One region of the Brachybacterium sp. ACRRE genome, then DNA from elsewhere that is predicted to be linked to it. Evidence: predicted binding sites of a transcription regulator. Region 1 holds the regulator's gene; each other region holds the start of a gene.
The links. Region 1 encodes HrcA, which represses chaperone genes, less so after heat shock. Its sites were predicted from a motif close to TTNGCACTCGNNNNNNNCGAGTGCNAA; they were not measured.
Positions count from the first base shown of each region.

Region 2: a site for HrcA is predicted at 4,039-4,065, ahead of groES (co-chaperone GroES). Genes of this name have one in related genera too.
Region 3: a site for HrcA is predicted at 2,905-2,931, ahead of groL (chaperonin GroEL). Genes of this name have one in related genera too.

Region 1 is NZ_JAKRMO010000008.1:65,715-73,017, forward strand. It holds gene MHY49_RS03980 (PhoH family protein) at 1-793, opposite strand, end outside; gene MHY49_RS03985 (histidine triad nucleotide-binding protein) at 790-1,182, opposite strand; gene MHY49_RS03990 (NADPH-dependent FMN reductase) at 1,331-1,873, shown strand; gene MHY49_RS03995 (16S rRNA (uracil(1498)-N(3))-methyltransferase) at 1,996-2,796, opposite strand; gene dnaJ (molecular chaperone DnaJ) at 2,823-3,953, opposite strand; gene hrcA (heat-inducible transcriptional repressor HrcA) at 4,030-5,058, opposite strand; gene MHY49_RS04010 (DUF3097 domain-containing protein) at 5,141-6,031, shown strand; gene MHY49_RS04015 (DUF4870 domain-containing protein) at 6,181-7,303, shown strand, end outside.
Region 2 is NZ_JAKRMO010000051.1:16,165-23,467, reverse strand. It holds gene MHY49_RS14045 (hypothetical protein) at 1-62, opposite strand, end outside; gene MHY49_RS14040 (pseudouridine synthase) at 59-1,048, opposite strand; gene MHY49_RS14035 (hypothetical protein) at 1,048-1,734, opposite strand; gene groL (chaperonin GroEL) at 1,993-3,582, opposite strand; gene groES (co-chaperone GroES) at 3,586-3,882, opposite strand; gene MHY49_RS14020 (metallophosphoesterase) at 4,130-5,008, opposite strand; gene MHY49_RS14015 (hypothetical protein) at 5,055-5,738, opposite strand; gene MHY49_RS14010 (ABC transporter family substrate-binding protein) at 5,845-7,303, opposite strand, start outside.
Region 3 is NZ_JAKRMO010000036.1:35,057-42,359, forward strand. It holds gene MHY49_RS11580 (hypothetical protein) at 1-230, opposite strand, end outside; gene MHY49_RS11585 (GNAT family N-acetyltransferase) at 410-928, shown strand; gene groL (chaperonin GroEL) at 1,083-2,720, opposite strand; gene MHY49_RS11595 (LytR C-terminal domain-containing protein) at 3,059-3,625, opposite strand; gene MHY49_RS11600 (DUF3263 domain-containing protein) at 3,706-4,020, opposite strand; gene MHY49_RS11605 (uracil-DNA glycosylase) at 4,120-4,800, shown strand; gene treS (maltose alpha-D-glucosyltransferase) at 4,882-6,660, shown strand; gene MHY49_RS11615 (siderophore-interacting protein) at 6,683-7,303, opposite strand, start outside.

The DNA.
Region 1 (7,303 bases):
GCGTGAGGAACATCTTCATCTGCTCGGGGCTCGTGTTCTGGGCCTCGTCGAGAATGATGAAGGCGTCGTTCAGGGTGCGCCCTCGCATGTACGCCAGCGGCGCCACCTCGATGGTGCCGGCGCCCATCAGCCGCGGGATCGACTCGGGGTCGAGCATGTCGTGCAGGGCATCGTAGAGCGGGCGCAGGTAGGGGTCGATCTTCTCGTTGAGCCCGCCCGGGAGGAATCCGAGCCGCTCCCCCGCCTCGACCGCGGGCCGAGTGAGGATGATGCGCTCGACCTGCTTGCTCAGGAGCATGCGCACCGCGACGGCGACGGCGAGGTAGGTCTTGCCGGTGCCGGCGGGGCCGATGCCGAAGGTCACCGTCGAGTTCTCGACGGCGTCGATGTACTGCTTCTGGCCCAGGGTCTTGGGGCGGATCGTGCGCCCGCGCGAGGAGAGAACGGCCTGCGAGAGGACGGTGTCGATGCGCTCGCCGGCGGCGCGCTCGTCGCCGTAGAGAGCGGCCGCGCGGCCGACGGCCTCGGGGGTGACGGTCTGGCCCTGCTGGGCGATCTGGATGAGCGAGCGCACGATGTGCTCGCCGCGGCGCACCGCGTCGGCGGTGCCGCGCAGCGTGACGCGGTGCCCGCGCACGACGATGTCGGCCTCCGGGACCGCCCCCTCGAGGGCGTCCAGGGCGCTGTCGGACTCGCCGAGCACCTGCAGGGGGCTGAGGTGGTCGGGGATCGAGAGGTGCCTCTCGGTGACGGAGGGCTCGGGGCCCGGTGCGGGAGTGGCGGGGTCGCTCACATCTCTCCTTCTGCGAGCTCTCCGCCCGCGAGCACGTGCGCGTGCACGTGGAAGACGGTCTGGCCGGCGTGGGCGCCGGTGTTGAAGACGAGTCGGAAGTCTCCGTCGGCGAGGTCGGCGGCGAGGTCGCCGGCCACGGAGGCCACGTGGGCCAGCAGGGACGGCTCGGTCGCGAGCTCGCGGACGTCGCGCAGGTGGGTGCGCGGCACGACGAGGACGTGGACGGGGGCCTTCGGCGAGAGGTCCTTGAAGGCGATCACCGACTCGTCCTCGTGGACGCGCTCGGAGGGGATCTCCCCCGCGACGATCCTGCAGAAGACGCACTCGGGGTCGACGCGGATCGCGGCCGCGGAGCCGGGCGTCGGGGCGCTGGCGGACTCGGTGCTCATCATGGTCCCGATTCTACGGGCCACGGGCCGACCGGGCATGCGCGTGGGGTCGACCACAGCTGGTTCATGATCCTGGCTTTCGACGGTCCCAAGGAGTTGACTGTCCCCGACTGGTTCAGTTGTCAACTACTTTCGTGAGGTCCCCGGAATGCCCAAGCTCGGAATCATCCTCTCCAGCGCCCGCCCGAACCGCGTCGCCGACCATGTGGCGCGCTGGGTCGCCGATGCGGTCGACGACCGCTTCGAGGTGGACCTGATCGACCTGCGCGAGGTCGCGCTGCCCGCCTTCGACGAGCCGCAGTCCCCGAAGTCCGGGGCCGACAAGACCACCGACCACGGCCGGACCTGGGGCGAGCGCATCGCCGCCCTCGATGCCGCCGTGATCCTCACCCCGCAGTACAACGGCTCCTACCCCGGCGCCCTGAAGAACGCCGTCGACTTCCTCTACGGCGAGTGGAGCGGCCTGCCGCTGCTGCTCATCGGCTACGGCTGGAACGCGGCGAACGAGGTGCTGCCGCTCCTGGAGACCCTCATGACCCGCGTCGGCGCCGACGTCGTCGACACGCTCGGGCTCGGCTTCCGCGAGGACCTCTCGCTCGAGGGCGAGCTGTTCGTCGCCGAGGAGAAGGTGGCCCGTCTGGCCGCGGACCTCGCCTCCCTCGAGGAGAAGGCGCTGCAGCCGGCCGCCTGACGCGCGCGCCGCGCGCTGGGAAGCGCGCGCTGGTGTGGAGCACCATCGAACACCGGGAGGGCCCGGGACCCCAGAGGTACCGGGCTTTCTCCGTTCGCTGTCCCCCGCTCAGAGGACTGCGCTCAGCCCCAGCGGCCGATCAGTGCGCTGATCACGGAGAGGGCCGCAGGGCCCGCGGTCGAGGAGCGCAGCACCTCGGGGCCCAGCAGCACGGAGCGCGCACCGGCCTCTTTCAGCTGCGCGAGCTCCTCCGGGGAGATCCCGCCCTCGGGCCCGACGACCACCACGATCTCGGGCACCCCGGCAGGCACCTCGTCGGCCCGCAGGGCGCGCAGCTCCTCGGCGAGCCCCATGAGCCCCACCGACTCCTGCTCGTGCAGCACGAGGAGCATGGCGCCCGCCGCGGAGCGCGCACGCAGATCCTCGACGAGCTGGGCGCTGGTCCGGGCCTCGTCGACCGCGGGGATGCCGCGCCGGCGGCACTGCTTGACGGCAGCGCGCACGGTGTTCTCCCAGCGCGCGCGGCCTTTGCGCAGCTTCTCGCCCATCCAGACGGACACCGAGCGCTGCGCGATCCAGGGCGTCACCCTGTCCACGCCGAGCTCGGTCGCCGACTCGATCGCCTGCTCGTCGCGTCCGCCGGTGGCCAGCGCCTGCACGAGGGCGAGGCGCGGTGAGCGGGTGACCGGATCCGAGGGCGCCTCGAGCAGACGCAGGGACAGCTCCTCCTTGCGCGCCTCGGTCACCTCGGCGCGGGCCTGACGGCCGTCCGCGTCGCTCAGCAGGATCCGCTCCCCCGTGCGGATGCGCGCGACCTTCGCCGCGTGCCTGCCCTCCTCGCCGGAGAGGTCGTAGCGCGACCCCTCGTCGAGAGCCGCGAGGGCGTCGTCGAGCACGAGGAAGGCGGCGGGGGTGTCGGGCACGGGATGGCTCCTCGGCGGATCGGGTCTCAGCGCTCGCGGAGGCGATCGCGCAGCTTGCCGAACATACCGTGCGATCCGCGCCGGCCGGAGCTGGCGGCGGGCTTCTCCTCGTCGCGGACGCTCGCGAGCTTCTCGAGCAGCTCGCGCTGCTCGTCGTCGAGCCGGGTGGGGATCTGCACGTCGAGCTCGACGCGGATGTCGCCGCGGGTGCTGCGGCGCAGCGGGGTGACGCCGAGGCCCTTGAGGACGATCTCGTCCTCGGGCTGGCTGCCCGCCTGGATCTCCACGGTGCGCTCGCCGTCGAAGGTCTCCAGGGGGATGCTCGCGCCGAGCGCGGCGGCGGTCATCGGGACCCGCAGACGGGTCACGAGGTCCGTGCCCTCGCGCACGAAGACGTCGTGCTCGGCGACGGAGAGCTCGACGAAGAGGTCGCCCGCGGGGCCGCCGGCCTCGCCGACCTCGCCCTCTCCGCGCAGCTGGATGCGGGTGCCGTCCTCGACGCCCGCGGGGATCCGCACGGTCACGGTGCGCTCGCTGGGAGTGCGGCCGTGGCCGGAGCACTGGGTGCAGGGCGACTCGATGACGTCGCCGTGGCCGCCGCAGACGGGGCACGGCGCCATCGTCACCATCTGGCCGAGCAGCGACTGCGCGACGCGCTGGACGTGGCCGCTGCCGCTGCAGTTGGTGCAGCGGGTGGGGCTCGTGCCGGGCTCGCAGCAGGAGCCCTGGCAGCGATCGCAGGCGACGGCGGTGCGGAAGGTGACGTCCTGCTCGGTGCCGAAGACGACGTCGCGCAGGCTCACCTCGGTGCGCCGCAGCACGTCGCCTCCGCGGCGCTGGCGCGGGGTGGGACCCTGCCCGCGGCCGCGCATGCCCGAGGCGCCGGCGAACATGTCGAAGATGTCCGAGAAGTCGAAGGACGCCCCGCCGGGGAACCCGCCCATGCCGGGGCCGCCGCCCATGTCGTACTGGCGGCGGCGGTCGGGGTTCGAGAGGGTCTCGTAGGCCTGGGAGACCCGCTTGAACTTCTCCTGCGCCTCGGGGTCGGGGTTGACGTCCGGGTGCAGGGAGCGGGCGAGCTTGCGGTAGGCCTTCTTGATCTCGTCGGTCGAGGCCTCGCGGCTGACGCCGAGCAGCTCGTAGTAGTCGTCGTTCACGAAGGGGTCCTTGCTGTGGCGGTGGTTCGGTGGGGCGCGGGCGGAAGCGTCGGGAGCCTCATCACGGGGACGAGCATCAGCCCAGGAAGCGGGAGACGTAGCGCGCGAGGGCCTGGACGGTGGAGATGCCGGTCACGTAGTCCATCCGGGTGGGGCCGAGGATCGCCAGGTGCGAGCCGTCACGGTACCCGGCGCCCACGAGGGACGCCTGGGCGAGCGCGTGCTCGGGGATCTCCTGGCCGATGCGCACCTCGACCGCTCCGGGCTCGGCGCGCATCGAGCCCAGCAGGCGCAGCAGCACGAGCTGCTCCTCGAGCACGTCCAGGAGCGGCTCGACCTGCGTGGTGAAGTCCCCTGCCGAGCGCGCGAGGTTCGCGGCGCCGGCCATGATGATGCGGTCCTCGGTGCGGCTGTCGGCGAGGCCCAGCAGGGCGTCGACGACCTCGCGGCACGCCTCCTGTGCCCCGGCGGGGCTGCGGGTGACGAGCTCGGCGAGCGGATCGTGGAGGTCGGTGACCTCGCGGCCGACGACGGCCTGGTTCATGCGTGCGCGCAGGTCCGCGTAGAAGTCCGTGTCGAACTCGACGGAGCGCCCTGCGAGCAGCGGGATGGTGCGCTGGTCGACCTGGCCGGACTCGGTGATGAGGACGACGAGCAGGAGCGCGTCAGCCACCTTCACGAGCTCGACGTGGCGCACCCGGGCCTGCCGCACCGCCGGGTACTGCACGAGCGCGACCTGGTGGGTGAGCTGGGCGAGCAGACGGACCGTGCGCGTCAGCAGCTCGTCCAGGTCGCCCGCGTCGTCGAGGAAGGAGCGGATCGCGCGCTTCTCCGGCGAGGACAGCGGCTTGATCGCGGCGACGTGGTCGACGAAGGCGCGATAGCCCTTGTCGGTGGGGACCCGGCCGGCGGAGGTGTGGGGCTGGGTGATCAGCCCCTCCTCCTCGAGCAGCGACATGTCATTGCGGACCGTCGCCGCCGAGACCCCCAGATCGTGGCGGTCCAGCAGGGACTTCGAGCCCACGGGCTCGCGAGTGGCGACGTAGTCCTCGACGATCGCGCCCAGGATCTGCAGCCTGCGCTCCTCCACGTGCTCACCTCCCATGCGCTGGCACTGTTCGCTTCCGAGTGCCAATCCTACGCGTCGCCGACGCCGCTCCACGAGAGGTGTTCGCCACCGGTGTACGGTGTCGGCCGTGTCACCGCGATCCTTCCCCGACCGCTACGGCCAGGACGTCCTCTCCTCGCCCGCGCCCTCCCACCACCGCCGCGCCCCGCAGGCCGCCGACGTGCCCGCGCAGCGGGATCTCGTCGTCGAGGAGGCATCCACGGGCTTCACCGGCGCGATCGTGCGCCTCGAGAAGATCGCCGGCGAGCTCGTCGTCGAGCTCGAGGACGGACGCGGCCGGCGCCGCGGCTTCCCGATGGGCCCCGGCTTCATGATCGACGGCAGGCCGGTGCGCCTGGTGCCGCCGCAGCGCGCCGCTGCCGCCGCTCCGGCCCGGCAGCGCTCCGCCTCCGGCTCCGTCTACGTGCAGGGCGCGAAGGCCCGCACCGCCCGTGCCTCGCGGATCTGGGTCGAGGGCAAGCACGACGCCGAACTGGTGCAGAAGGTGTGGGGCCACGACCTGCGCATCGAGGGCGTGGTCGTCGAGATGCTCGACGGCGCCGACAATCTCGCCGAGCGCGTGCGCGACTTCGCCCCTGGCCCGGGCCGACGCCTGGGCGTGCTGGTCGACCACCTGGTCAAGGGCTCGAAGGAGACGCGGCTTGCCGAGGAGACCATGCGCCTTCCCGGCGCGCGCGGGAACGTGCTGATCCTGGGCCACCCGTACGTCGACGTCTGGCAGGCCGTACGCCCCGCACGCGTCGGACTCCAGGCGTGGCCCCACGTGCCCCGCGGCACCGACATCAAGGTCGGGACGCTGCGGGCGCTCGGCTGGCCGCACGCCGAGCAGGCCGACATCGCCGAGGGCTGGCAGCGGATCCTCGCGACCGTCCGCTCCTACGCCGACGTGGAGCCGACCCTCTCCGGGCGCATCGAGGAGCTCATCGACTGGGTGACCACCGAGTCCTGAGCCGTGCGACGGGGGCTTTCCCCCGGGACGCGCAGCGGAACTCCCCCGCGCGCTGGCGTGATCCGCCCGATAGGCTCGTGGCGCACGTGAACCCGCTCGGCCTGCGCGACCGCGCTGCGGAGCGATCGAACCGGACGAGGAGCGATCCCATGAGCGAGAACAACGGACCCGTCGACCCGTATCGGCCGACGCAGGACGACGGCACGGACCAGCCCGGGTGGGCGGCCGACCCTGCGCAGGCCGGCGCCGCACCCGAGGGCGTCCCCGGTGACGAGGGGACGGACGCGTCCGGCGGCAGCGCATCCGCCGAGAGCACCGCCGCGGACGGGGCGGCCTCGGCGGTCGCCGCGGACGGGACGTCCGTCGATGAGGGCGGGGCCTACGCCGTGGAGAACGAGTTCTCCGCTCCGCGTCCGACGGACGACGGGCAGGCCTCGGACCCGACGTGGGGACCGGCTCCGGATCCGGCGACGACGTCCGGCGAGTCCGCGGCGTACGAGCAGGCCTCCCCCTATGGGCACCCCTCCCCCTACGGGCAGGCCACTCCGTACGGGCAGGCATCGCCCTACGGGCAGGCGTCTCCCTACGGCGCGGGCGAGGCGTCGCAGTCGTCCGCCGCGGGTGCGGCACCGGGCGGCCAGCAGAGCGGCTACGGCTACGGCCACGGCGGGCCCGCGCAGAGCTCCGGGCAGGCAGGTTCCCAGGGCGCGGCTCACCCGAACCCCGCCGATGGGCAGAGCGGATACCAGCAGAACTCCGGGTACGCGCAGAACACCGGGTACGCGCAGGGCGCGAGTGGGCAGCAGGGCGCTGGCGGACAGCAGGGCGCCTACCAGCAGATCCCGGGCCCGACCCCCGCGGGCGACTGGTCGAACACTCCCCCTCCGCACATCAAGGGCGTGTACCCGGGGCCGCTCACCGGGCAGCCGACCGCCGAGTCCGACGTGAAGCTGTGGTCGATGCTCGCGCAGCTCGCCGTGGTGATCGGGTACCTCATCAGCTTCGGCACGCTCGGCTGGCTCGGGCCGCTGATCATCTTCCTGGTCTTCAAGGACCGCAACCGCTTCATCCGCTTCAACGCGGCCGAGGCGCTGAACGCGGCGATCGCCGTGATCATCGCGGAGATCGTGCTGACGATCGTGTGCGGGATCCTCGCCCTGATCTCCCTGGGGATCCTCTCGTTCCTCTTCGTGGTGGTCGCCGTCCCCGCGGTCCTGCACATCATCTTCGCGATCATGGGCGCCGTGAAGGCGAACGACCGCCAGTGGTGGA
Region 2 (7,303 bases), on a different contig from region 1:
GTGCGGCGGGGCCGGGGCTCGGCGGCCGGGCCGGATGCGGCGGGGTCGGGGGCCGCGCTCATGGAAGCTCCTGCACGCTGCGGAACGCGCGGTCCCGGCCCGTGACGGGATCGGTGAAGGCGAGCTCCTGGGAGAGCAGGGCAAGGGGCGCTGTCGCAGGGACGGTGCGCGGGTAGAGGTCGTCGCCCGCGATCGGTGCGCCCCGATGGGCGAGCTGGGCGCGCAGCTGATGGGTGCGGCCGGTGCAGGGATGCAGGCGCACCACGATGCTCGCGCCGCCCGCCCCGGCGGTGCTCACCCCGGCGTCGGCCGCCTGCAGCACCTCCCCCTCGGTCAGAGCGTTCGGCTCTCCGGAGACGACGCGCGTCTGCAGCTGCCCGTGGGTCTTCTCGAGCCGGTCGTGCATCGTGAACCGCTCCCCCGCGCGCTGCGGGATCTGCACGGCACCGCTCGCCTCGACCCGCGCGAGGTACGTCTTGCGCACCGCACCGAGGGCGAAGAGCCCCTGGTAGGCGGCGCGCTCGGCCGGGACGATGCCGAAGGCGAGCACGCCGGCGGTGCGCCGGTCCAGGCGGTGCAGCGGCGCGAGGGTCTCGATGCCCGTCGCGCGGCGCAGACGGACCAGTGCGCTCGCGAGCACGTGGGCGCCGCGCGGCATGGTCGCCATGTCGTGCGGCTTGTCGACGACCAGCAGGTGCTCGTCGTGCAGCAGGATCCGCGGATCCGGGCCGGCGACGTCCTCATCCCGCAGCTCGCGGTGGAACCAGAGCTCGTCGCCGGGCGCGACGGGATCGGATGCCGACCAGGCACGGCCGTCGGCCCCCACCACCTCGCCCGCCTCGAAGCGGGAGGCGAGGGCCGTAGCCGCCGGATCGAGAAGTGCCGGGAAGCGGGCCGCCAGGGCGTCGAAGGCGCGTGGCGCATCCGCAGCATCCGCAGTGTCCGCCGCGTCTGTCGGCCCGACCTTCCAGCGCACGGGGTCCAGGCCGTGCCGCTGGGACAGGGGCGGTGCTGCGCGGCGCGCCCGGCGCCGGGCGGCGCGGCCCATCACAGGCCCCAGATCGCGAAGGTCACCGCATTGTGGGCGATGTAGAAGAGCACCAGCAGCGCGAGCAGAAGGTTCGGGTGGGCCTCGGCGAGCGAGATCCAGTCGCGGTGGGTGCGGCGCAGCTCCTCGACGCCGATGGACTCGATCTGCTCGATGGGGACCCCGGCGCCGCGGGCGCGCCGCAGCGTCTCGAGCTGGGCGCGGGGGCCGAACACGCGGCCGGAGACGACGGCGAGGCGCGTGCCGTCGGGCCGCAGCAGCTCGAGCGCGTCGAACATGGATCCGGAGTCGAGCAGCTCGGCGGCCCGGCCGGGGCGCCGGATGTCGCGGATCGCGACCACGCTGCCCACCTCCTCCCAGTCCGCGGTGCGGGTGCGGCGGCACAGGCCGCGCAGGCGGAAGCCGTGCTCGTCAACCTGCAGCCAGATGGTGAGGGTGCGCAGGGCCCACGCGATCGTCACCACGAGCACGATGATCCAGATCAGCAGCGGGAGGGTGAAGACGGCGTCGTGGCCGAGGCGCGCGTCGTGCCAGAGGTGCTGGCCCAGGAAGCTCGTGAGCACCAGGAACTCGAGCACGCCCGCGCAGAGCGCGGCGGTGATGAGGGTGCCGACGACGCCGCTCGCGGCGGGCCCGTAGACGCGCTCGGGCATCGCCTCGGGGGCATCCGAGCTGTTGGGGTCCACGGCGCTCCCTTCGTCCCTGCTCCGTGCCTGCGGCGTGCATGCTGCGTGGGTGGCGGCGGCGTGCTGGGATGCTCTGCCGACTCGCCGACGGGTACTGATTCTAGGGTCCCGCTCCCCCGTCCCTGGGAGCACTCCGCATCGCGTCGCGCACCGCGCGGGACGGGCGCTCGCGGACCGATGATCGCCCGGCCCCGGACAGCGCGGCGCCCCGCCGGAGGGACTCCGACGGGGCGCCGCGCTCGAGGGGCGGGAGGGGACTCAGTCGTCCTCGTCCTCGTCCTTCTTCTCGACCACGAGGGTCTCGGTGGTCAGCACCAGCGCGGCGATGGAGGCCGCGTTGCGCAGGGCGCTGCGGGTGACCTTCACCGGGTCGATGATGCCGGCCTTCACGAGGTCGACGTACTCGCCGGTCGCGGCGTCGAGGCCGTGGCCGACCTCGGACTCCTTGACCTTTTCGACGACGACGTAGCCCTCGAGGCCAGCGTTCTCGGCGATCCAGCGCAGCGGCTCGACGAGCGCCTTGGCGACGGCGCGCGCGCCGACGGCCTCGTCGCCCACCAGGCCCTGCTCCTCGGAGAGGACGGAGGACGCCTGCACGAGCGCGCTGCCGCCGCCCGCCACGATGCCCTCCTCGATGGCCGCACGAGTCGCGGAGACCGCGTCCTCGATGCGCATCTTCTTCTCCTTGAGCTCGACCTCCGTGTGGGCGCCCACCTTGATGACGGACACGCCGCCGGCGAGCTTGGCGAGGCGCTCCTGGAGCTTCTCGCGGTCCCAGTCGGAGTCGGTGGCCTCGATCTCGGAGCGGATCTGCGCGACCCGGTCCGCGACCGCCTGGTCGTCACCGGCGCCGCCCACGATGGTGGTGGTGTCCTTGGTGACGACGACACGGCCGGCGTGGCCCAGCACCTCGGTGCCCACGGACTTGAGGTCCAGGCCGAGATCGGGGGTGACGACCTGGGCGCCGGTGAGCACCGCGATGTCCTGGAGCATGGCCTTGCGGCGGTCGCCGAAGGCCGGGGCCTTCACGGCCGCGCCCTTGAAGGCGCCGCGCAGCTTGTTCACGACGAGCGTGGACAGCGCCTCGCCGTCGACGTCCTCCGAGATGATGAACAGCGGCTTGCCGGACTCGACGACCTTCTCGAGCAGCGGGAGGATGTCGGCCACGGCCGAGATCTTCCCCTGGTTGAGCAGGACGTAGGCGTCCTCGAGGACGACCTCCTGGCGGTCCGCGTCGGTCACGAAGTGCGGGGAGATGTAGCCCTTGTCGAACTGCATGCCCTCGGTGAAGTCCAGCTCCATCGCCGTGGTGGAGGACTCCTCCACGGTGATGACGCCGTCCTTGCCGACCTTGTCGAAGGCCTCGGCGAGCAGCTCGCCGATCTCGCGGTCCTGGCTCGAGATGGCGGCGACGTCGGCGATCTGGTCCTTGCCCTCGATCTCGATGGCGACCTCGCCGAGCCTGGCCGAGACGGCCTCGACCGCGGACTCCATGCCGCGCTTGAGCGCGGAGGGAGCGGCGCCGGAGGCGACGTTTCGCAGGCCCTCGTGCACGAGCGCCTGGGCGAGCACGGTCGCGGTGGTGGTGCCGTCACCGGCGACGTCGTTCGTCTTGGTGGACACCTCCTTCGCGAGCTGCGCGCCGAGGTTCTCGTAGGGATCCTCGAGCTCGACCTCGCGGGCGATGGTCACACCATCGTTCGTGATGGTCGGCGCGCCCCACTTCTTGTCGAGGACGACGTTGCGCCCCTTGGGGCCGAGCGTCACCTTGACGGTGTCGGCGAGCTTGTCGACCCCGCGCTCGAGGGCGCGGCGTGCTTCCTCGTCGTAGATGATCTCCTTGGCCATGGATCAGGCCTCGACGATCGCGAGGATGTCGCGGGAGCCCAGGATCAGGTACTCCTCGCCGGAGTACTTCAGCTCGGTGCCGCCGTACTTCGAGTAGACGACCTTGTCGCCGACCTTGACGTCCAGCGGGATGCGCTGGCCCTTGTCGTCGAAACGGCCCTCGCCGACGGCGACGACGGTGCCCTCCTGGGGCTTCTCCTGGGCGGTGTCGGGGATGACCAGACCGGACGCGGTGGTCTGCTCCGCCTCGGTGGGCTGGACGACGACGCGATCCTCGAGGGGCTTGATGGAGACCGACATGCGGCTCACTCCTTCGTGTTCTAAGACTCGACGTGAGTTCTGGACGGGTTCCCGGTCCTGGTCGTCGTCGCGGTGCCGACCCGGGGGAGCCCGGTCGCGGCGGCCATCTGGCACTCTCGGCCGATGACTGCCAACGCGCCCACTCTAGAACCCGCTCTGGCACTCGCGCAACACGAGTGCTAACCCTCGGGACGACTGTTCGCCCTGGGCCGACGGCGGTGCCCGGCAGGCGGGCCGCGGAGCGGGCTCAGCGACCGGCGGCGTCGAGGATCTGAGCGACGACGTCGGGCCCGAACTCGTAGACGGGACGCTCGGGGTCCTCGAGGGTGTCGCCGCCGCTGGCCCACTCGGCGCTCGTGGCGCGGACCCCGGGGGCGCCGGGGGCGTCGATCTCCACGAGCTGCGCGCCCGAGCGCGCCCCGGCCCGTTCGACGCCGCCGGGGGCGAGCGGGTCGACCACGTTGGTGATCCCTGGGCCGACGAGCACCGGGATGCCGGCGATGCTGCCCGTCATCGGGTGGTGGTAGTGGCCGGACAGGATCGCGCGCACGTCGCTGCCCGCGAGGACGTCGGCGAGCGCGTCGAGGCCGTCGAGGTCCAGGCCCCGCAGCAGGGGCGTCGCGCCGACGAGCGGCGGGTGGTGGATCGCGAGGACCGTCGGGCCTTCGGTCGCTCCCCCGTCGGCCGGCGCGGCGAGGACCTCCCGCAGCCATTCGAGCTGCTCGGGGTCGACGTGCCCGTACCCGGCGCCCGGGACGCTCGAGTCCAGGACGATCACGCGCCCTCCGCGGGGCAGCGCGTGGACCCTGTCCTGCCAGGGCCCGCCGTGGTCACCGGGGCCCGCGACCTCGGCGTAGGCGGAGGGGACGTCGTGGTTTCCCATCGTGACCACGAGCGGCGCGCCGAGCGACGCGGCAAAGGGGTCGAGGATCTCGTGCAGCAGGCGGTAGCTCGCGACGCTGCCGTCGTCCGAGGCGTCGCCCGTGTGGACCACGACGTCCACTCCCTCCATCCCGCGCACGCGCGCGAGGAGGGCGCGCAGGGCGGCGGCGGTGTCGATGCGGTCGTAGTGGCGGGAGGCCGGGTCCCCGTAGAGGTGGGTGTCCGTCAGCTGCAGGATGCGCATGGCGCCAGCCTACGAGGGGAGGCCGACGGCGCGGACCCGTCCCGGCTCAGCCGTGGTGCCCGAGCACGCCGAGCGCGAGGAACACGAGCCCCACGACGGCGAGGCCGGCAGCGATCCACGGGCGCAGATCGGCGCGCGCGAGACGGTCGCTGAGGCGGGTGATGCGTCGGGCGAGACGGGGGAAGGCCTGCCAGGCACGGGCCGCGAGCAGGTAGGGGCCGGTCAGGGCGGCGAGGAACACGGCGTACTCGAGGACCTGCAGGGCGATCACGGGGGTCGCGGCGGTGATGACGCGGCCGGTGATGTACATGGTCGCCATCCCGCTGAGGCTGGACATGGCCTCGCCCGTGCCGATCGCGACCAGTCGGGCCGAGGTCTCGCGGCGCGGGGGTCGGCGAGTCCTCGGCCGACGGCGCCTCGCGCTGCGCGCGAGCACGAGAGCGGCGAGGAGCAGCAGCACACCGGCAGCGAGGTCGACGCCGCGCCGCACGAGCAGGCGCTGGGCGTCGGTCTTCGCGAGCGCCGTGAGCGTCTCGGGGTCGACCACGCGGAAGAGCAGAAGATAGATCGTCGCGCCGAGGGCAAGGCCCGCGCTCATCCAGGTGATCGAGCGCGCGGCACGGGATGAGGTGGTGAGGAGGTGCAGCGTGATCCCCGCGGTCGACGGGCTGAAGCCGAAGACGAGCCCCAGGCCCACGAGGCTCACGGCCGCCGCGATCAGCGCGTGCATCCCCTCCCCCTCTCCCCTGTCGTGGGCACCTTCGCATGCCCCGGCGCCGCGCACGACGCAGGGCCGCCCCGCACGGATGCGGGACGGCCCTGCGCGGGGAGGGCGATCAGCCCTTGAGCTTGTCGGAATCCTTCACGTAGCCGACGAGGGTCCAGTCGATGTCGGCGAAGCCCTTGGCGCCGAAGTTCGCCAGGTCGTCGTCCTGGACGTAGAAGTCGTACGACTGCCAGAGCGGGAGAGTGCCGGCCAGCTCCCACAGCCCCGCATCGACCTGGTTGATCAGGTCGAGGCGCTTGGCGTGGTCGGTCTCGACTGCAGCCTGATCGATAAGCTTGTCGGTCGCGTCGTTCCCGATCTTGCCGAAGTTCTGACCACCCTTGGTCTTCCAGATCGAGTCGCCGCTGGAGAGGAACGGGTTGCCGACCCAGCCGAACAGCGTGATGTCGAACTCCTGAGCGCCGATGTACTTCGAGAACAGGTCTGTCGGCGGGACCTTCTGCACCTTCATGTTGATGCCCACGGCCTTGAGCTGCTCCTGGACCACGGGCACGACGGCCTCATTGGTCTTCGAGCCGTCGTTGTAGACGTAGGTCAGCTCGAGCTGCTTGCCGTCCTTCATGGCCTTATCGCCCTCGAGCTTGTAGCCCGCTTCCTCGAGCAGCTTCTTTGCCGCGTCGGGATCGTACTTGCCGTAGTCCCCCGAGTTGTCCTTGTATCCCTCCTGGTTGGTCATCAGGAGGCGGTTGTTGAGCTGCTCGGGGTTCTTCGGGTACGGCATCGTGGAGTTCACCGAGAGGAAGACCTCCTCGCGATCGATGGCCCGGAAGAAGGCCTGGCGCACCTTCTGGTCCGACAGCGGGCGGCCCTTCGATCCGTTCAGGGTCAGGTGGGTCCAGTCCGGACCGGCGGACTTCCGCAGGGTCGCACCGTTGCCGATCATCGGCTTCACGACGGAGTACTGGGCGGGGACCGTGGTGTTGAGCGCGTCCAGCTGACCGTTCTGGAAGGAGGTCGCCGAGGCGGAGGGGTCTTCGATGGTCGTGAAGAGGACCTGGTCGAGGAGCGGCTTGTCTCCCCACCAGTTGTCATCCGGCTCCAGGAGGACCGTCTTGTTCGCCGCGTCGATCTTGCCCACCTTGAAAGGACCGGCGGTGACCTTCGGCTCCTTGAGCCATCCCTCGTTGTACGCCTTCGCGGATTCCGCGAGGGAGTCCGGCATGACGGAGATCAGACCCATCCAGTCCGCGTACTTCTCCTTGAAGGTGATCTTGGCGATCAGCTCGCTGTCTCCCTGCTCGACCTTGTCGATGAGCGTGTACCCCTCGGTGGACGCGACCTGGTAATCCTCGTCCTTGCCGCTCTGGATCGTGATCACGTTCTCGATCGACTTGAAGTCGATCGGGGTGCCGTCCGACCACTTCATGTCGGGGTTCAGCTCCACCTCGACCACCTGCGGGTCCTCAGAAGTGAGCTCGATGCGCTTGGTGTACTGCGGATTGGCGGAGACTTCACCCTTGGCATCGGCCTTGATGAGGGAGGGGTACACGAGCGCCATCATCTCCGAG
Region 3 (7,303 bases), on a different contig from region 1:
ATGACCCGGTGGGCGGCCTGCAGGACAGTCCTCGGACCGGTCGACACGGCCGCGTCGCGGGCCCGGTCGACGAGCGTCGTCACCGCCGCAGAGCGATGGTCGAGGATCGGAGTCGGAGCAGTCGACCCGTCCGCCGCCGCTCGCGGCACGTCCTCATCGCTCAGCATCAGGCGGCGGCACCACGGCGTGAGCATGATCGTGGGACGTGCGCAGGTGGATGCGGTGCTCATGAGCATGGCCCTTCGGACTCTCGGCGCGACGGCTCTCCCGACTCCGGACGCCACGATCCTCTCACCCCATCCAGGCTGCTGTGCCGAGGTGGACCGGCCATGCTTCCTCATGACCACCGCAGGAAGGTGGCCGCCGCCGCGGAGCCGGGTCGAGATCTTCTGCTGCTACGGTCCACGACATGGGCTTCACGATGCGGCGCGCAGTGCCCGACGACGAGGAGGCGATGCGGCGCGCGGTCTACGCAGCGTGGCGCTGGCGCGAACCGTGGGACGACTCCGCGTACCGGATCCACGCTGCCGCTGGGGCACCCGACTCCTACGTGGATGGCTTCGGGACCCGCGCAGGCGACGCAGGAGTGGTGGCCGTCCCCGACTCGACCGACAAGGAGATGTGCGGGGCGGCATGGTTCCGACTCTTCACGCACCAGAGCGCACGGGCAGGATTCGTGAAGGACACGATTCCTGAACTGGTGCTGGCCGTCGACGAGCGCTTCCGGGGCGTCGGGGTCGGTGGCAGACTCCTCGACCGGCTGCTGGAACTCGCGCATGACATGGGCTTCCTCGCACTCAGCCTCCACGTCGACGCCGAGAATTCGGTGGCGACTGCGCTCTACAGGTCTCGGGGCTTCGAGACAGTCCGCACCACGCCGAACGGAAGCGTGATGGTGCGTGCCCATGGGCCTCGCGGCTCGTTCTGACGAAAGACGCGGCAGTCTTGTACGCACGAGCAGACGGCACCCCGCGCACACAGCAGCGCGGCCGCGTGACCATGCAGGTCACGCGGCCGCGCCGTGTGGTGAAGCGTTCGCGATCGCTGGTGCGATCACCGCCGGGCAGCTGCCCGGCGGCGGATCACATCATGCCGCCCATGCCTCCCATGCCGCCCATGTCGCCGCCGCCGGCGGCCGGGGCCTCGGGCTCCGGCTTGTCGGCCACGACGGCCTCGGTGGTGAGGAACAGGCCGGCGATCGAGGCCGCGTTCTGCAGCGCCGAACGGGTGACCTTGACCGGGTCGATGATGCCCGCGGAGAGCAGGTCCTCGTACTGGCCGGTCGCGGCGTTCAGGCCCTGGCCGATCGGCAGGTTCTTGACCTTCTCCGCGACGACGCCGCCCTCGAGGCCGGCGTTCACGGCGATCTGCTTGAGCGGGGCCTCGATGCCGACCGACACGATGCCCGCGCCGGTCGCCTCGTCGCCCTCGAGCGAGAGGTTGGCGAAGGTGTCCTTGCCCGCCTGCAGCAGCGCGACGCCGCCACCGGCGACGACGCCCTCCTCGACGGCGGCCTTCGCGTTGCGCACGGCGTCCTCGATGCGGTGCTTGCGCTCCTTGAGCTCGACCTCGGTCGCGGCGCCGGCCTTGATGACGGCCACGCCGCCGGCCAGCTTCGCGAGGCGCTCCTGGAGCTTCTCGCGGTCGTAGTCCGAGTCGGAGTTCTCGATCTCGGTGCGGATCTGCTTGACCCGACCGGCGATCCGGTCGGCCTCGCCCGCGCCCTCGACGATCGTGGTCTCGTCCCGGGTCACGACGACCTTGCGCGCCTGGCCCAGCAGCTCGAGGCCCGCGGTCTCGAGCTTGAGGCCGACCTCCTCGGAGATGACCTGGCCGCCGGTGAGGATCGCCATGTCGTCGAGCATCGCCTTGCGGCGATCGCCGAAGCCGGGGGCCTTGACCGCGACGGACTTGAAGGAGCCCTTGAGCTTGTTGACGACGAGGACCGCGAGGGCCTCGCCCTCGACGTCCTCGGAGATGATCGCGAGCGGCTTGCCGGCCTGGATGACCTTCTCCAGCAGCGGCAGCAGGTCCTTGACGTTCGAGATCTTCGAGTTCATCAGGAGGATGTAGGGGTCCTCGAGGACCGCCTCCTGGCGCTCGGCGTCGGTGACGAAGTAGGGCGAGAGGTAGCCCTTGTCGAAGCGCATGCCCTCGGTGAGCTCCAGCTCGAGGCCCATGGTGTTGGACTCCTCGACCGTGATCACGCCCTCCTTGCCGACCTTGTCGAGGGCCTCGGCGATGAGCTCGCCGATGGCCGGGTCGGCCGCCGAGATGCCGGCGGTGTGCGCGATCTGCTCCTTGGTCTCGATCTCCTTGGCCTGCTTCAGCAGGGTCTCGGAGACCGCGGCGACGGCCTTGTCGATGCCGCGCTTGAGAGCGATGGGGTTGGCGCCCGCGGCGACGTTGCGCAGGCCCTCCTTGACGAGGGCCTGGGCGAGGACGGTGGCGGTGGTGGTGCCGTCGCCCGCGATGTCGTCGGTCTTCTTGGCGACCTCCTTGACGAGCTCCGCGCCGATCTTCTCGTACGGGTCGTCGAGCTCGATCTCCTTGGCGATGGAGACGCCGTCGTTGGTGATGGTCGGCGCGCCCCACGACTTCTCGAGGACGACGTTGCGACCCTTGGGGCCGAGGGTGACCTTGACGGCGTCGGCGAGCTGGTTCATCCCGCGCTCGAGACCGCGCCGGGCCTCCTCGTCGTATGCGATGAGCTTGGCCATTGTGGAATCTCTCCCGTATCCGTGGTGTCCACCCGACCCTGTGCCCGCGACGGACGGCACCAGGCGCCGTGTTCACGTCACGCGGCGCCGGGTCCCTCACGGGGCCGGAATGCTCCTGGCTCTCCGCCGACGATCGCGCCCTTCCGGACGCTGTCACTCGTCGGCGTCGAGTGCCAGATCATCATAAGCACTCTCCCCCTCGGAGTGCTAACCCCTCCCACGGATTCCGCCGTCGGCGCATCCCTCCCAGGGGGGACCCCGGCACGCAGAAAGGCCGGCCACCGTCCCCGGTGACCGGCCCCTGCGCGGCGCCTGCGCGCGTGGCTGCGCCGAGCTTCTCAGCCCTCGGGCTGCTCGACGGCGACGAAGGTGATGCGGTTGTCGTACTCGTCGCTCTGCCGGGCGTCGCCCGCGCCGACCTCGTCGGCCAGGGCCTGCGCGGAGGCCTTGTCCTTGTCATCGCGGTAGAAGACGACGCTCTCCTGCTGGACGTTGTCCGCGGTGCCGATGCCGACCTTCGTCCACCCGGCGTCCGTCAGCGACTTCTCCCAGGCGCCGGCCATGCCGGAGATCCCGCCGGCGTTCATCACGAGCACAGGGGTGGACTTGTCCGGCTCGGACTGGTCCTCGCCGCCGCCGTCGGAGGCGTCATCGCTCTTCGACGAGTCGTCCTGCGAGCTCGCGGCCGTGGTGGGCGCCTCGGCGCGGTCGTCCCCCGACTTCCCGAGCCCGCCGATGGTGAACAGCAGCACGAGCAGGACCACCACCGCGACGGCGATGATGATCAGGTAGACGAGGTTCTGGCGCCAGAACGACTCCTCGGCGCGATGCGCGCCGTGGTAGGCGACCTCGGTCGCCTCCTCGTCGAACTGGTCCGGAGGGTAGGGGTACTCGGAATCTGCCACGGACCCATTGAACCAGCTCCGGGCCGACGGAGCGGGGAGCCACACGCGATGCGCGGGCGACGTCTGTGCGGTGTCCCGGCTCAGGCGGCGTGGCCGGCGTCGCTCGCGCTCACGCGCCTGGCGCGCAGTCGGTGCACCAGGGCGGGCGCGGCGCGCAGCGCCTCGGGGCGGTCGAGCAGCGCGTTCAGCCGCACGTAATAGGCGGTCGGGGTGAGAGCGAGCTCCTCGCGGATCCGCCGCTCCTTCGCGCCGACGTACCGGAACGTCCGCTCCTCCATCGCGAGGATCGCGCGCTCCTGCGCCGTGAGCCCCGTGCTCCCGTCCTCCCCGGAGCGCTCGGCGACCCCGGAGAGGTCGTCGGGATCCTGGGCGGGGAGGTCGGCGGAGGCGGGCATGGATCCACCCTACGGCCGCGCGCCGGGCCGTCCGTCCCGGCGCGCCGAGGGCCCGTCGGACCGCCCCGGCCCCGTCGCGCCGCATGCCAGACTTGCCCCATGCCGCGCCCCCTCGCCGAGACCATCGCCCCCGACTGGGCCGAGGCCCTCTCCCCCGTCGAACCGGCGATCCATCAGATGGGCGACTTCCTGCGCACCGAGGCGGAGTCCGGCCGCGGATACCTGCCGACGGGACAGAACGTGCTGCGCGCCTTCACCCGGCCGCTCGCCGACGTGCGCGTGCTCATCGTGGGCCAGGACCCGTATCCGACGCCCGGCCACCCGATCGGGCTGTCCTTCGCGGTCGAGGAGCACGTGCGCCCGATCCCCCGCAGCCTGCAGAACATCTTCAAGGAGATGCAGGAGGACCTGGGGATCGCCCCGGCGCCCCACGGCGACCTCAGCGCCTGGCAGGACCAGGGGGTGCTGCTGCTGAACAGGGTGCTCACGGTGCAGCCGGGCTCCCCCGCCTCGCATCGCGGGAAGGGCTGGGAGGCGGTCACGGAGGCGGCGATCCGCGCCCTGGCCGCCCGCGGCGGCCCGCTGGTGGCGATCCTGTGGGGCCGTGACGCGCAGAGCCTGCAGCCGATGCTGTCGCCGACGCCCTGCATCACCTCCCCGCACCCGAGCCCGCTCTCGGCCTCGCGCGGGTTCTTCGGGTCCCGCCCCTTCTCCCGCGCGAACGCCCTGCTGGAGCAGCAGGGGGCGCAGCCGATCGACTGGCGGGTCGTGCGGGACTGACGCGCCCGGAGGCATGGCGCCGGGGCACGGGCCCGCCTACTGTGGGACGACCCGCTCGGCGTCACTCCGGAGGATCGCGCGATGGCACTGAACCCCGCCCAGTTCACACCGCAGGGCCCCGGGGTCGACTACGACCCCCACTGGTACCGCAAGGCCGTGTTCTACGAGGTGCTCGTGCGCGGCTTCGCCGACGGCAACGGCGACGGCACCGGCGACTTCACGGGGCTCATCGAGCGCCTGGACTACCTGCAGTGGCTGGGCATCGACTGCCTGTGGCTGCCTCCCTTCTTCGCCTCCCCGCTGCGCGACGGCGGGTACGACATCTCCGACTACGGCGCGGTGCTGCCGGACTTCGGCTCCATCACGGACTTCGAGCGCCTGGTCTCCGAGGCCCACCGCCGGGGGATCCGCGTGATCATCGACCTGCCGATGAACCACACCTCGGACAAGCACCCGTGGTTCCTCGAGTCCCGCGCGGACCCGGAGGGCCCGTACGGCGACTTCTACGTCTGGTCGGACACGGACGAGAAGTACCGCGAGGCGCGCATCATCTTCGTGGACACGGAGGAGTCGAACTGGACCTTCGACCCGGTGCGCCGCCAGTTCTTCTGGCACCGCTTCTTCTCCCACCAGCCGGACCTGAACTTCGAGAACCCCGCGGTGCGCGAGGCGATGTTCGACGTGGTGCGCTTCTGGCTGGACAAGGGCGTGGACGGATTCCGGGCCGACGCCATCCCCTACCTCTTCGAGGAGGAGGGGACCGACGGCGAGAACCTCCCGGCGACCCACGCCTTCCTCGCCGACCTGCGCCGCTTCGTGGACGAGAGCTGGCCGGGCCGCGTGATCATCGCCGAGGCCAACCAGTGGCCCGAGGACGTGGTGGAGTACTTCGGCACCCCCGAGGACCCCGAGTGCCACATGTGCTTCCACTTCCCGGTGATGCCGCGCCTGTTCTACGCGCTGCGGGAGGGCAGCGCCCGCCAGATCGTCGAGATCATGGCGCAGACCCCGGAGATCCCGCAGGGCGCCCAGTGGGGCACGTTCCTGCGCAACCACGACGAGCTCACCCTGGAGATGGTCTCGGGCCAGGACCGCTCGGCGATGCTCGGCTGGTACGCGCCCGACGCGCGCATGCGCGCGAACGTCGGCATCCGCCGACGCCTGGCCCCGCTGCTGGACAACTCCCGCTCGGAGATCGAGCTGATCCATGCCCTGCTGCTCTCGCTGCCTGGCTCGCCGTTCCTCTACTACGGGGATGAGATCGGCATGGGCGACAACATCTGGCTCACCGATCGCGACGCGGTGCGCACCCCGATGCAGTGGACGCCGGACCGCAATGCGGGCTTCAGCGACATCACCGATCCCGGCAAGCTCTACCTGCCGGTGATCCAGTCGCTCGTCTACCACTACGCGACCACGAACGTCGAGGCGCAGATGGCGCACTCGGGATCGCTGCTGCACTTCGTGCGCTGGATGCTCGCGGTGCGCCGCGAGCACGACGCCTTCGGCATGGGCGCCTACCGGCACGTCGAGGCGGACAACGAGCGCGTGCTCGCCTTCACCCGGACCTACGACGGCGCGGACCACGGGGAGGAGGCCGCGCAGCACGCCGAGACCCTGCTGTGCGTCTTCAACCTCGCCCCGCAGCCGGTGACCGCGCGCGTCGCGCTCGAGGGGCCGGGCCGACGCACCGTGCGCGACCTCTTCGGCGGCGCCGAGTTCCCCTCGCTCGGCGAGGACGGGACCCTGGACGTCATGCTCCCCGGCCACGGCTTCTACTGGCTGAAGGTGCGCCCCCTCGGCGAGCAGGGCGAGCCGATCACCCGGACCACGGCGATCCCGGTGATCGACCCGGAGTGACCCGGAGCGACCGGCCCCGCGGTCAGCCCTCGGCCTTGCCGATCCGCCAGTACCCCATGAAGGCGACCTGCTTGCGGTCCACGCCGATCTCGCGCACGAGGTAGCGGCGCAGGCGCTTGACCACGCCCGCCTCGCCCGCGATCCACGCGTAGAAGGGGCGCTCGTCGGGGTGGACCTCGGAGGTGCTGCCGTGGGCGGCGTGGGTGAGCTGCTGGGGAACCTCCCAGAGGATCGTGGAGTCGATGTCGACGTCCTCGAGCTCGACCCGCTCGCCGGCCGACGGGTCAGCGGGCAGATCCGCGTCGGCCGCGACGGCCTCGCGGACCGCGGGCTCGAGCAGGGAGCCGTGCTCGGCGCCGTCGCGGGCCAGCCACACGACCTCGACGCCGGCCGGCCCCTCGAGATCCAGGCGGTCGGCGGCCGTGGGCACCTCGAGGAGGGCCCGGCCGCGCACGTCGGACCCGCGCAGGGACTCGAGGATCGAGGCGATCGCGGGCACCGCGGTCTCATCGCCGACGAGCAGCAGGTCCTTCGCACCGCCGGGCTCGAACTCGATGCCGCTGCGGGACTGCTCCCCTCCGCGGCGGGGGCCGATGAGGTGCAGGCGCCCTCCGGGGCGCACGGCCTGCGCCCAGCTGCCAGC